Regions from separate parts of the Robertmurraya mesotrionivorans genome, predicted to be linked through region 3. Evidence: riboswitches for the same ligand, from Rfam matches in the RefSeq annotation. Region 3 holds a riboswitch; each other region holds the start of a gene.

Evidence for each region. A riboswitch is a leader RNA that binds a small molecule or an ion and turns the genes downstream of it on or off. The one in region 3 is predicted to bind cyclic di-GMP.
Region 1: linked by a shared signal. The riboswitch ahead of ACRX5O_RS23345 (type II secretion system protein) and the one ahead of ACRX5O_RS16925 (DUF5667 domain-containing protein) in region 3 are both predicted to bind cyclic di-GMP.
Region 2: linked by a shared signal. The riboswitch ahead of ACRX5O_RS19715 (GGDEF domain-containing protein) and the one ahead of ACRX5O_RS16925 (DUF5667 domain-containing protein) in region 3 are both predicted to bind cyclic di-GMP.
Region 4: linked by a shared signal. The riboswitch ahead of ACRX5O_RS19015 (amidase) and the one ahead of ACRX5O_RS16925 (DUF5667 domain-containing protein) in region 3 are both predicted to bind cyclic di-GMP.

The regions. Positions count from the first base shown of each region.
Region 1 covers NZ_JBPCCH010000029.1:24,447-27,591, forward strand. The annotation lists gene ACRX5O_RS23335 (type IV pilus modification PilV family protein) at 1-15, opposite strand, end outside; gene ACRX5O_RS23340 (prepilin peptidase) at 29-781, opposite strand; gene ACRX5O_RS23345 (type II secretion system protein) at 874-1,275, opposite strand; cyclic di-GMP riboswitch class II at 1,386-1,469, opposite strand; gene ACRX5O_RS23350 (response regulator) at 1,744-2,388, opposite strand; gene ACRX5O_RS23355 (histidine kinase) at 2,357-3,145, opposite strand, start outside.
Region 2 covers NZ_JBPCCH010000017.1:46,845-49,989, forward strand. The annotation lists gene ACRX5O_RS19710 (hypothetical protein) at 1-484, opposite strand, end outside; gene ACRX5O_RS19715 (GGDEF domain-containing protein) at 633-1,709, opposite strand; cyclic di-GMP riboswitch class I at 1,771-1,853, opposite strand; gene ACRX5O_RS19720 (M48 family metallopeptidase) at 1,981-2,688, opposite strand; gene ACRX5O_RS19725 (hypothetical protein) at 2,891-3,145, shown strand, end outside.
Region 3 covers NZ_JBPCCH010000011.1:76,414-79,558, forward strand. The annotation lists gene ACRX5O_RS16920 (DUF421 domain-containing protein) at 1-709, shown strand, start outside; gene ACRX5O_RS16925 (DUF5667 domain-containing protein) at 831-1,877, opposite strand; cyclic di-GMP riboswitch class I at 1,973-2,057, opposite strand; gene ACRX5O_RS16930 (P-loop NTPase family protein) at 2,220-2,768, shown strand; gene ACRX5O_RS16935 (glycosyltransferase family 61 protein) at 2,842-3,145, shown strand, end outside.
Region 4 covers NZ_JBPCCH010000015.1:59,364-62,508, forward strand. The annotation lists gene ACRX5O_RS19005 (DEAD/DEAH box helicase) at 1-585, shown strand, start outside; gene ACRX5O_RS19010 (YhfC family intramembrane metalloprotease) at 706-1,476, shown strand; cyclic di-GMP riboswitch class I at 1,524-1,612, shown strand; gene ACRX5O_RS19015 (amidase) at 1,656-2,525, shown strand; gene ACRX5O_RS19020 (LysR family transcriptional regulator) at 2,642-3,145, shown strand, end outside.

The DNA of each region.
Region 1 (3,145 bases), on a different contig from region 3:
CTTTTCGTTGTTCATTTTTATCTGCCCCTTATAGGAGTAATGAGCTGTACCAAGTCCAAATTTCTTCCCCGTACAGATAAGCCACTAATGTTCCAATCATAATCGATGGCCCAAAGGCAATCGGTTCTTTTCTTTTAACTATTTTCAAAGAGATTAATAGTAGTCCCACAACTGCTCCTACAAACGAAGCTAAAACCAAGCTCATTACAGTAAGTGCTGGGCCAAGTACCATTCCAATGGCTGCATATAGCTTAATGTCACCGCCACCCATTCCGCCTTTGCTGACAACCGCCAATAATAACAGTAAACCAAAGCCTACAGCTCCACCGATTAAATAAGTTAGGAGTGGCTCCTCACCAATGAAGAATCTTGTAATTATTAACACCACTATACTAGGTAATGTAATTACGTCTAAAATTAACTTTTCGCGAATGTCGGTTAGTACAGACAGAATTAATAAAGTTGATAAAAGGATTGCAGGTATTAACTCTGGTGTAAGATTGATTTTCTTGTACACAAGGAAAAAAATAATGGCAGTCATACCTTCTCCTAATGGATATAGAGGAGATATTTTTTCTTTACAATAACGACAACGGCCCTTTAGGAGTAGGTAACTAAATAGAGGAAATAAGTCAAAGAAACCCAGCCTGTGGTTACAGTAGGTACAGTGGGATGGTGGGTAGGAGATAGATTCTCTTTTTAAGAGACGGATTGCTACTACGTTAAAGAAGCTACCGAACAGTAAGGATATAATTATTACTAGGACATCAACTATGAGCATCTTGTAATCTCCTTTTCTTTAATAACTGTTTGAGATAATAAAAAAAATAAAGCTGCCGCTATCTATGGAGACGCAGCAGCCATTTATAATATTTATTGAGTACAAGCGGCAGTTTTATCGCCTGAGGTCGTAGCAGTAATAACTACCTTTTTACTACCATTTAACTCAAAATTACCTGAACAATCTGTAAATGTTTTAATCGATGGCTTTGAATCTAAAAAAGGTCCCCCAATATTAGAATTGCCACTCTCAGCTAATAACAAAGTATCTAAACTAGCTGGAGGTCCATCATTAAGGGTTGTATATCTATTAACAGCATCTTGTAATATTGTTAGATTTTGTGCATTAGTACTCTTAGCCGCATCATCCTTATTACTCATCACCATCGGTATCGCCACAGCAGCAATAATCCCCAAAATAACAATTACAACTAACAGTTCAATTAGTGTTAGACCAGCTTGGTCTTTCATTTTCTTCTTTAATGATTTTAACATGAAGAAAGGTCCCCCTTAATAGTTTTTTAGTTTGTATATTTCAAAAGTCGTTCTCGGACTTTTAAAATCTGAAAATAAAAAAACCTATACAGCTCATTCGGTAAGAATGTAGTTGTATAGGTCGGTTGCACCAATCGCTCGATATGACTCAGGTGCCCATGTACAAGTCATATTTCGTCGCGCCCTATTTGTTAACGTAATGTGATAAACATTACTTATGTACTAGTTATTCTATATTAAAAAAAATGAAATTAAAAGAGGATTTTTGTAAATTTATAACTAGAAATATTATATTTAAAAATTGCTCCATCCATCATTAAACCTAGCCTTACAAGTGTTTCAAAAAACACTTTCTAAAAAATCAATTTCAAAATATAATATCGTAAACATTTAACATACATTAAACAAATTTAGTTCCATTTACCTACGAGAACGAAAAAGGCCATCTATAAAAGACCGCCCTTACTACTATTCCATATTCGAAATATTAACAATCTGAATCGCTTCTTCTCGGCTCGACACCTGGAGTTTGTTCAGGATATTGGTTACATAGTTAGATACGGTTTTGTTCGAGATGTTGAGGTGCTCGGCAATTTCTTTATTGGTTGCTCCATCGGCAATTAAATAGAGTACTTCACGCTCCCGACTGGTTAGTTCAGGAAAGAGCTGTTCACTCGCAGCCGGTCTTGTAGAGGAAAAATAGTGAACCATTTTAGCAGCAATCTCGGCACTAAAAATCGCTTCACCAGCTGCAATTGTTTTTATCGCTCGGATAATTTCTTCCTTCCCTGCATCCTTTAAAATATACCCTTTTGCCCCCATCCTCATCGCGGTAAAAACCGATTGATCATCCTTAAACATCGTAAAAATTAATATATTGGTCTCGGGATTGGATTGCTTAATTTTCTTTGTCGCCTCAATTCCGTTCATCCCTGGCATTCGAATATCCATTAAAATAACATCCGGATTCAGCTGCTTGGCTTGGTTGACTACATCCTCACCCGAGTTAGCCTCGCCAACAATTTCTATTTCAGGTACCGTTTTTAAGTACGTAGATACTCCGTACAGAAAGAACGGGTGATCATCTGCTAATAGCACTCGTATCGTTTTCATACCTTTCCCCCTCTTTCTCTTTTATGAGAGGGATCCAAGCTAAGATTCTTGTTCCACCCTCTATCATCCGTTCTATGGTTAGTTCTCCGCCTAGCTCTGCTGCCCGTTCTTTCATAGATGGAACACCAAGCCCCCCTATCGTTCTTGCTTCTTTCTTTTCAATAAACCCTATTCCATCATCACATATCTCTATAACCAACCGATCCTCCAACTCCATAAGTGATACACTCGCATGGTTTGCCTGTGCATGCCTTACCACATTCACGACCCCTTCGGAAATAATCCTGAAAACAGCCACTTCCACTGCGGGAGGAATACCCTCTAACTTTTCAGGAAGCTCATACGAGAAGGAAGGTGAAGCCTTATTTGTTTTTCCAATCGAGGATACCTCCTCAATCCGCTGTTTAACAGCAGCCACTAAACCTAGCTCGTCAATCGCTGCTGGCCTTAAGTCATAAACCAGTCTTCGAATATCATCTACTGTTCCAAGAATCATTCTTTGGTGTTCTGCTAATAATGTTTTCACGGTTTGTGGATCTTTTTCAACGAGATCCTCTGCAGCGGCTGCAGTATACGCCAGTGCAGCAAGTCTCGGAGCTAGGTCATCGTGTAAATTTCTTCGTAAAAAATGCCTTTCTTCCTCTCTAGCTAATACTAATCTCTCTCGTGATGTCTGCAGCACACGGTTCAGTGCTTTTACATCCTCTGTAGCTTTTAAATCTTGTAACAGTGGACCAAGCTGCTGAATCAACACTTC
Region 2 (3,145 bases), on a different contig from region 3:
GAGTATAACCATTTAATTCATTACTATTTATTGAATGGTCGATTTTCCGAAATCGAACGATTGATGCGATATTTATTAATAATAGAATGAAAAATAAAAGTGTAATCATAAAGGTGACATCCATTTGAAAGGGTTGTTCTGATAAAATACGGTTCCAGTATGCTTGAATAAACATAAAGCCACTCACGATGATATTTCCAATAAAATTTGTTTTCCTTTCTTTGTACCATTCACTTCCCATTTTTTCCTTTTCATAGACTGCTACTTTCTCGAAAATGGGTATGATTGACTTTGTCGTTTCTCCTCTTACAAGCCCAACAATCCCTCGAAGTGCCAAAAGGATGCCCAAAAAGACGAAAAATTGAAAGGCTGATATTAAGGCGATCTTAACTACAGTGAAAAATAATATTACACTTAAAAATATAATCACATTGGTTACAAGAAGCTGCTTTACTCTCATATTTCTTATTTCTTTATAGTCCATTTGCGCCTCCCCTATTTCATAAAAAAACTACTCTATTTATTACCTACGATTCTAACATCGATTCGGAGTCAAATTTCTTCAATTTTCCCCGCTAAAAAGAGTGACAATGGTTAATTCCACATTGTCACCTTCATCCCGATATTCTGTCCTAATTAATTACCGTTTTATTTTTCCCTGTTCTCTTTGCTGTATAAAGTGCTGCATCTGCCCCTTTAAAGAGATCTTCCTTGTTCATTCCAGGCAACAATTTTTGTACACCAATACTGATTGTTACGTTACGCCCCTTGAGCTCAGGAAAACTAGTGTTTGCAATATTTCCCCTGATGTTTTCCACCCTTTTAATAAAATCCTCTTCCGACGTTCCCATTGTGATAATTCCAAATTCCTCTCCTCCGTACCTAGAAGGAAAGTCATCGCCAACAGAGAAAAATTTAATTTGCCTGGCGACTTCTATAATTACACTGTCTCCTGCTCTATGACCAAACGTATCATTGATTTGTTTGAAATTATCAATGTCAAGGACCGCTACATGTACGTTTAACTTCTCTGGTGAAGCCAGACTTACAATTGACTCCAAGTGTTCATGGAACGACCTGTGATTATATAATTCCGTAACAGGATCTAACCGGGTAAGCCTTTCCATTTGAATATTTTTAGAGAATAGATCATTTTTTTCTTTTGTTGTTTTTAACAATTCTTTCATAACTTGATCACTATGTTTCATCAGGCTGTTTATAAGTAGTGAAATCCCTAATAAAATTAAGATAATAATAATCAAATCTGCTGTATCCATAGAAGCATGTATCGGTTCATAGAAAAAATAAATGACTAAAAAAGTGAGGATCGATATAAACACCGAAAAGCGAATGATTCTTTTATTATAGAAAAACAATGAGACCAGAACAGGAGTAATGAGTAAAACCATCAAAATTACTTTATCGTAAATACTAATAATTATAATGCTAATAAAAAGAGTAATTACAATCATGATAAAGTACTCCATGTGTTTCCGGAATTTATTCATAAACAGCTCTGCACATGCCATGACAGCAATAAATTTAAATAATGGAAATAAAATCACTTCTAAAAAAAATAACCACTTATCATACGTAGTAAGGAAAAAGTGTATACCTGTCCCTAACAAATACAGTCCAATAATAACCCATAGGGTATTCAATATATCACGAATAAGTAACCTTTTATCAAACATCTCTTCTCTAATCATTTGTTCTTCCTCCAATTTCACGTAGCATTCTAGCACTTCGTGAAAGCCATCTCTGGCTGTATTCGATAACCTGGCAATCTTAGCTTTCACCTTAGACCCACGGTTTTGCGTCTCTACCTTTCAGTAGATTTGCCTTTTCGTAATTGGAATAATTACTACTTTAGTACTATTATACTCGCAATATTGGTGTATAGATATATGAATGCAAATTGTAAAATCAACCAATTAGTGACATAAAAAAGAGCCTTCATAAATGAAGACTCTCACCTTACTACACAGTCATTTTCCAACTAGAAAAAGCTAGCCAATTTTCTTGTTCCTTATAATCAGGCATAATTTTCCCAACAAGTCTCCAAAAAGAACGATCATGATTTAAATGCAACATATGGCACATTTCGTGCACAACCACATAGTCGATTACCCTATGGGGGGCCATCGCGAGCTTCCAGTTAAAAGTTAACTGCTGATTAGAATCACAAGTTCCCCATGTACGATTGCTGTCATTAATACGAACCCCCTTTGGCTTTATTTTAAAGTTGCTTTGATAAGACTTGATACTCTTCTCTACTAAGATCTTACATTGCTGATAGTAGAATCGCTTTAGTGCCTGTCTGATTTTTTCTTCCTCTAACTCTTTTACGTAGATATGTAGTTTATTTTCTTCAAACTTCACATGATTCTGCGTAAGATTGGCGTCGTGGAAGATTTGGATGGGATAGGTGTTACCTAAATAAAGAAAACTTTCGCCATGGTCATAAACTTTTTCATGTGAACCAAGCGCTCTAGCCTTCATTTCCTTAGACTTCTCTTGAATCCAGTCCCATTTTTCTTCGATAAATAAAAGCACATAATCATTGGGTGTTCCTTTAGGAGCCTGGACCTCAATATTTCCATAAACATCAATAGAAATTCCAATAGACTTGCGTTTTTTGTAGTTTATATTGTAACTGATCGTTTCACCTGAATAGTTGTGTATCATGACATCACCTTTATCTGATCAATTGCTATACCTTAATTTTATGATGATTCATTAAATCTCCTCAAGATCTTTTGTAAAAATAACATATATCATTAAGAAAAGCTCGGAGTTTACCAACAGGTAATTTTTTCTAATTTCGTTCCCTTTCTTACTTTGTTCCATGTTATTATCGAAATATATATTAAAGAAAGGATTGATTTCAATGGATGAGAAAAACTATGAAACTAGACATCTCTTTCTTGCAATTGCCATATTCATTCCAATTTTCGGACCTATTTTCTTACTTTTTCTACCGCAAACGGTCGCTAATATTTTTCATTATCGAACAGGAGATTGGTATGTTTTTTCACCGGGAGAGAATACGGTCATTTATGGCATCGCATTCCTCCTATTGTTCATTTCAGCTTTGATTCTCTTCTTTTTTGATATGAGGATTACCCTTAACCACGATCAGAAC
Region 3 (3,145 bases):
GGTACTAAAGGACATTTTATTGGTTTATGGTAGAATCTTTATTATTATGCCCCTTTTATTAATGGCCACATTGTTTATGGGGAAGAGATCAATCGGAGAACTTCCTGTGTTTGATTTTTTAGTAATCATTACACTTGGAGCTATTGTCGGAGCGGATATTGCCGACCCCACTATAAAGCAAATCCCTACTGCAGCAGCGGTAATTGCACTTGCGATACTGCAAAGGATTGTGACAGCCACAGTGATTAAATATCGGAGAATAGGGAAGGCACTTACTTTTGAACCTACTATTGTAATAAAAAATGGGGAGCTAATTGTAAATAATTTAAAAAAAATCAATTACTCCATCGATAATATTTTGCAGATGCTTAGGGAGAAGGAAGTGTTTGATCTATCCATTGTTCAACTCGGAATCATTGAAGCAAATGGCCGAATTTCATTATTTAAGTATGCTGGTGAGGCGCCAGTTGTCAAAAAGGATCTTGGCCTTACTGAAGTAGACCATCAAATTAGTTTACCTGTTATTATTGAGGGGAAAATTGATACAACGACACTTGAGCATTTAAATAAAGATGAGACATGGCTAAAAGAGGAACTCTCGAAAATGAAGGTAAAATTAAGTGACGTATTTTTCGCATCCATAAATGAGAATCTTATACTACATATATCTCTCCATAATCAGGAAAAGCCAAACTACATAAACCATTAAGAGCATTTTACTTCCCATCACGTAAGCAATATACTATGATCAATACATCACAAACTTTTAGGAGACGATACATGATGTATGAGAAAGGGGAAAGAACGAATGTAGTTCTTTCCCCTTAGGTTTATTGGTTATTTTTGTTTTCGTTTACTTTTTGCGACTGCTGATTTTTTCCTTCTGTATTTTTCTTTGCTGTGTCAGCTTTTCTTTGTTCTTCTTTTACTTTAGCTTCCTGGGCCCTTTTTTGCTCAGCAGCTAGTTGTGCTTGTTCCGTTTGTTTCTTGGCTTCCTCGGCCTTTTTTGCTGCTTGTTCCGCTAATGTTTTTGCTACTTCCGCTTTTGGTGCGCTTGCATTTGTTGTTTTTACTTGTTTTTCGGATGCTTTTGGTTGAGCCGATAGTGTACTCGTAATAACTTCAGCTTCATTTGATTCGGTATCAAGAGGGACCGATATTTCTTCTTCGTCAGTTGAGAGATTTTTGTATGCAATTTTATTCTTGATTTCAGACGAGTGAAGTCCAAGTTCTTTTGCTATCTCTCCAAACCCCTTATCATCACTTGTATAGAGACTACTGATTTCATCTATCGTTTTACCTGAAGCCTCAGATAACAAATACATATGAGCAATTTGTCCAAATCCAAAACCCTGATTTCTCAACTCAGAAACAGATTCTTCATCTATATTTCTGACTGCTGCTGGCAATTGTTTAATACTAACTTGTTGACTTTCAATTTCTTCTAATACCTCTTCAGTTAAAACTTTTTGTATATCCTCATTAATGAAAGTGACTTCTTCGGTTGACGTTTCTAACTCTGATAATGTTTCCTCATTAATTTTATCATTGAAAAGTAATTTTGCTATTTGTTCTTCAGCTAAAGCTAATTTTTCTACGTAATTTTTCATAAGAATATCAATGAATTCATGTTTATCCTCTTCTGTCATAGCTTGTGCTTCAGCCAGTCTTTCCTTTGCTAGTTCCAGAAGGATTTCCGTTTCTTTTTTGGAATTGGTAGTAAGATAAAGCTGGAAGTCTTCTAGTAGTTGATCTACTGAGTATAGAAGCTGGTCAGGTGTTACTCCTGGACTCGAAGAATTCAATTCTGATGCGGAGACAGTTGAGCCGAAGGCAAAGACACCTGAAACAACAAAAGGTAAAATTAATTTTTTCATTTAATAACTCTCCTCAACAAGTATTGAACCAAAACCCGGCAGAGAAGGTGAATGATACACATGAACAAATGAGTCTTTTATCATGGTTAACAATCTTCGGTAACTGGCGAGCATAGTCTATGGACCTTAGCTCCTATAGCTTTGCGCCCTTATATTTCTATAAGTTTGCCTTTTTCGGATTTGATTCTTAATCCAATAGTACCATTCATTTTATTTCTTGATAATAGGAATATAGTATTATAACGTTTGAAAACTCATAGAAAATTCAGGAATCATGATGTGGAAAATTGCTTGTTGTGAGAAAATAGAAAAATATGACAAAGTGAGGAGGCGAGGATAAGAATGAATCGAGTTATGGTGATTGGGGTATCGGCTGGTGTTGGGAAATCGACGTTTACTAGGAAGCTTGGACAGATGTTACATATCCCCGTGTATCATCTAGATGCCTACTTCTGGAAACCAGGTTGGATCGAGGCATCAAATGAAGAATTCTCTGAGGCTCAAAGAACGCTTGTGGAGAAAGAAAAGTGGATCATTGAAGGGAATTACTCAAAAACAATTCATATCAGAGAATCAAGCTGCGATACAGTTATTTATTTAGAACTTCCCTTACGTACTTGTCTTTACCGTGTAGTGAAGCGATTTTTTACGAACATCGGTAACACGAGACCTGATATGACGATCGGTTGTACAGAGAAACTAGATTGGAAATTTATCAAATTTATTATTTCCACCTATTTTGCGAGGAAGGAAAAGATGAAAGATAAACTGAAACAGTACGAGTCAATGGGGAAAAAAGTAATTGTTTTAAAAAATAAGGAAGAAATTCGCTCCTATTTTCAATTAGCTGAAACAAATCAGGGTGATTCACTATCTAATGACCAAATATGAAACAAATAGAGGGGACATGCATAGAATGTAGTAATATTTAGATTTTATTAATAAAGGGGACAAAAGGGGTTAGATGGTATATTTAAACGGGAAATTTCCGGCACCTAACGGTTTTTATAAGACAACTAAGGAATGGTATCAGGCATATACTGAAATATTCGGAACAGTGAACACTTTTTATAAAGAATTAGAATATGAAGTTGAATTATTTGATGAGTTGGTATTTGAGCCCAATCCAACTATTAGACCAGTTTGGTCAGGTGGGGCTTCTGTGTCGTTAATGCCAAATGGTCGTGTTTATGGAGAAAATGGAATTGTTATAACACCTGACAATAAATTATTATGGGATGTTTCATTTGAGTGGTTTACAGAACCTA
Region 4 (3,145 bases), on a different contig from region 3:
TTTAAACGAGGAGAGTTTCGTTACCTGATCGCAACCGATGTGGCAGCCCGTGGGATTGATATCGAAAATATTTCACTCGTAGTGAACTTTGATATCCCATATGAAAAAGAGAGCTATGTGCATCGTACAGGAAGAACCGGCCGGGCGGGCTTGAAAGGAAAGGCTACTACTTTTGTGACAGATAGAGAAAAACGATTGTTAGAAGAGATAGAACAATTAATTGGTTTTTCTATTCCACAGAAGGAGAAACCTGCTTCGGGGCAGGTGGAGAGATCACGACCTGCCTTTGAAGAGAAGATTAGTTCCGACCCAGTTATCAAGCAACTAAAAAGCGAGCAGCTAAATAAGGATATCACCAAACTCTATTTTAATGGCGGGAAGAAAAAGAAGCTGCGCGCCGTTGATTTTGTAGGAACCATTTCTAAAATTGATGGTGTATCTGCAGAGGATATTGGAATTATCACGATTCTTGACACGGTCTCTTATGTAGAAATCCTAAATGGAAAAGGGTCACTCGTGTTGTCCGAAATGAAACATACAACGGTAAAAGGAAAACAATTAAAGGTTCATGTGGCAAGAAGATAAGAAGCACTTCCTAGAGGTGCTTTTTTATTTGGAAAAAAGAACAAAACCCATTGACAGAAAATTACTCTTACTTTAATATTATCATTATCAATAATGATAATAAAACAAGGGGGACTTACTATGATAAGCAATGCAACGATCTTGAGCATGGTCGCAGTTATCATATTTTCCATTCTTCTATTTGTAAGTGCCATTCTTTTTACAAAAAAACAGGTAGGAATCTCACTCAAGCCGTTATTAATAGGTAGCATTGGGTTTGTTATTATTACTCAAGTATTAGAGAAACTTCTTCATGTTGTCGTCATAACAAGTTTTCCAAACTATGCTGAACATCCATGGTTATTTGGATTATATGGCGGTTTCGCTGCAGGAATTTTTGAGGAAATGGGACGCTATATCCTTTTTATTTGGCTGTTAAAAAAGTATCAGGATTACAAGGGTGGTCTATCCTTTGGGGTAGGCTGGGGTGGCATTGAAGCAGTAGTAATTGCTCTTTCAACGGTTGTACCATTTCTTATCTTTGCAACCATGATCAATGCAGGTACATTTGATTCATCTATCGGAGCTAGTCTTCCAAGTGATCAGGCAGCAACCATTAAAGAAACATTATTAAATCAGGGAGTTTCTCACTACTTATGGGCAATACCAGAACGCTTCTTTGCCCTCATTATGCAAATCGCTTTCACCTTACTTGTATTAGTTGCTGTTATCAAAAAGAAATTCCAATACGTATTGCTCGCTATAGTCGCTCATGCGGCGATTGATTTTCCTTTAGCTTTCTACCAAACTGGATACATTAAGAGCTTATGGATCATTGAGTTGTACATTGCCTTAATCGGAGTTCTATCTTTCTTTATAATAAAAAGATTAAGAAAATTGTTGATTGGGTAAAAATACCTGAGGCAAAAGTCTGTTTTAATAAAGTATAATAAAAGAAAAACTGTAAAAGGCAAACTTCTCCGAAAGGGAAGGACGCAAAGCCGTGAGCCTAATCGCATGTCATGCGAATGGTCGTCAGGTTGCCAGGTCTCATTTTGTGAGCCTCGGCTTGCAGAATGGGGGAACGTGAAATGAAAAAGCTCGTTGTATCAATGATAATTGTTTTGCTTTTTTCAATTGGAGGCTTTGGATCAAAAATGAGTGCTTCTACTGTAGATCGCTCCACATGGCTTTGGAATCCGTGGGAAATTGTGAGTAATGAAACAGGAACCTTAAGCTTTCTTGAACAAAAGCAAATCAACAAAGTCTATGTACAAATTGATCGAGATATCCCAATGAATGTATACCGTAGCTTTATTACGAAGGCATCAGTAAAAGGGATAAAAGTATATGCTCTAGACGGAGCACCAAGCTGGGTAGCTCCAAAAGGATATCGAAATCAAGATGCGTTAATGAATTGGTTAAAAACCTATCAAGCAGGGTCAACCGCTTCTCAAAAATTTACGGGTATTCATTTAGATGTAGAGCCCTACTTATATAGTGGTTGGAATACGAATAGAGCGGCAACTGTTAAAAGTTATCAAGAACTGATAACAAAAGCGAATACCTCTGCTGCAGGATTAAAACTACCTCTTGAAGCGGACCTGCCATTTTGGTTTGATGAAGTTTCTTATAACAATACGTATGGTAAAGGAAATCTAGCAGAGTGGGTCATTACAAAAACGAATAGTGTAACGATTATGGCATACCGTGATACAGCTCCTGCCATCATTGAAATTGTGAAAAATGAAGTAGCCTTTGCTGGGAAACATAATAAGGCATTAGTAATCGGTGTAGAAACAGGTGCAACAGACGAAGGAGATATGATTTCCTTTTTTGAAGAAGGAGAAGCATACATGAACGAGCAGCTTGCTTCTGTTGCCTCCCATTACGGAACAACCCTTGGATATAAGGGGATTGCTATCCACCATGTGGGAAGCTGGAAGACAATGAAACCATAAAGAACTATGAAAGCACTCAATCAAAGAGTGCTTTTTTGTTCATATTCATCCCTTTTTCTTGTCTAAAAAACATCATATACTTTGTTTAAAGATTGGAAACAGGGAGGGCGCTGTTTATGAACCTGAAACATTTACAATATTTTCGTGTGCTAGCCAAAACACAGCATTATACAAAAGCAGCAGCTCAGCTATATATCACACAACCAAGTCTTAGTCAGGCAATAGGCGAGCTTGAAAAAGAATTAAGTATAAAGTTATTTGAAAAGGTTGGTCGAAATATAAAGCTGACAAAGTACGGCCAATATTTTTTAACCTATGTGGAAAACGGATTAGAGGAGCTTGAAAAGGGTGAAAGGAATCTTCAAAAGCTCACCAATGCCAATACGGGTATCATTGACTTAGCATTCATTTTCTCCTTAGGCGCCGATTTTGTCCCATCGATTATTCAGTCCTTTATGGAAGCGAATGAGGGCGGGCAAGTGACGTTTTCGTGCATTCAAGGAACGACACAGAGTATCATCCAAGGCTTAAAGGAAGAAAATTATGACCTAGCTTTTTGTACGTATGCGGAACATGAACCAGAGATTGATTTTATTCCATTATTGAAAAGAGATATTGTG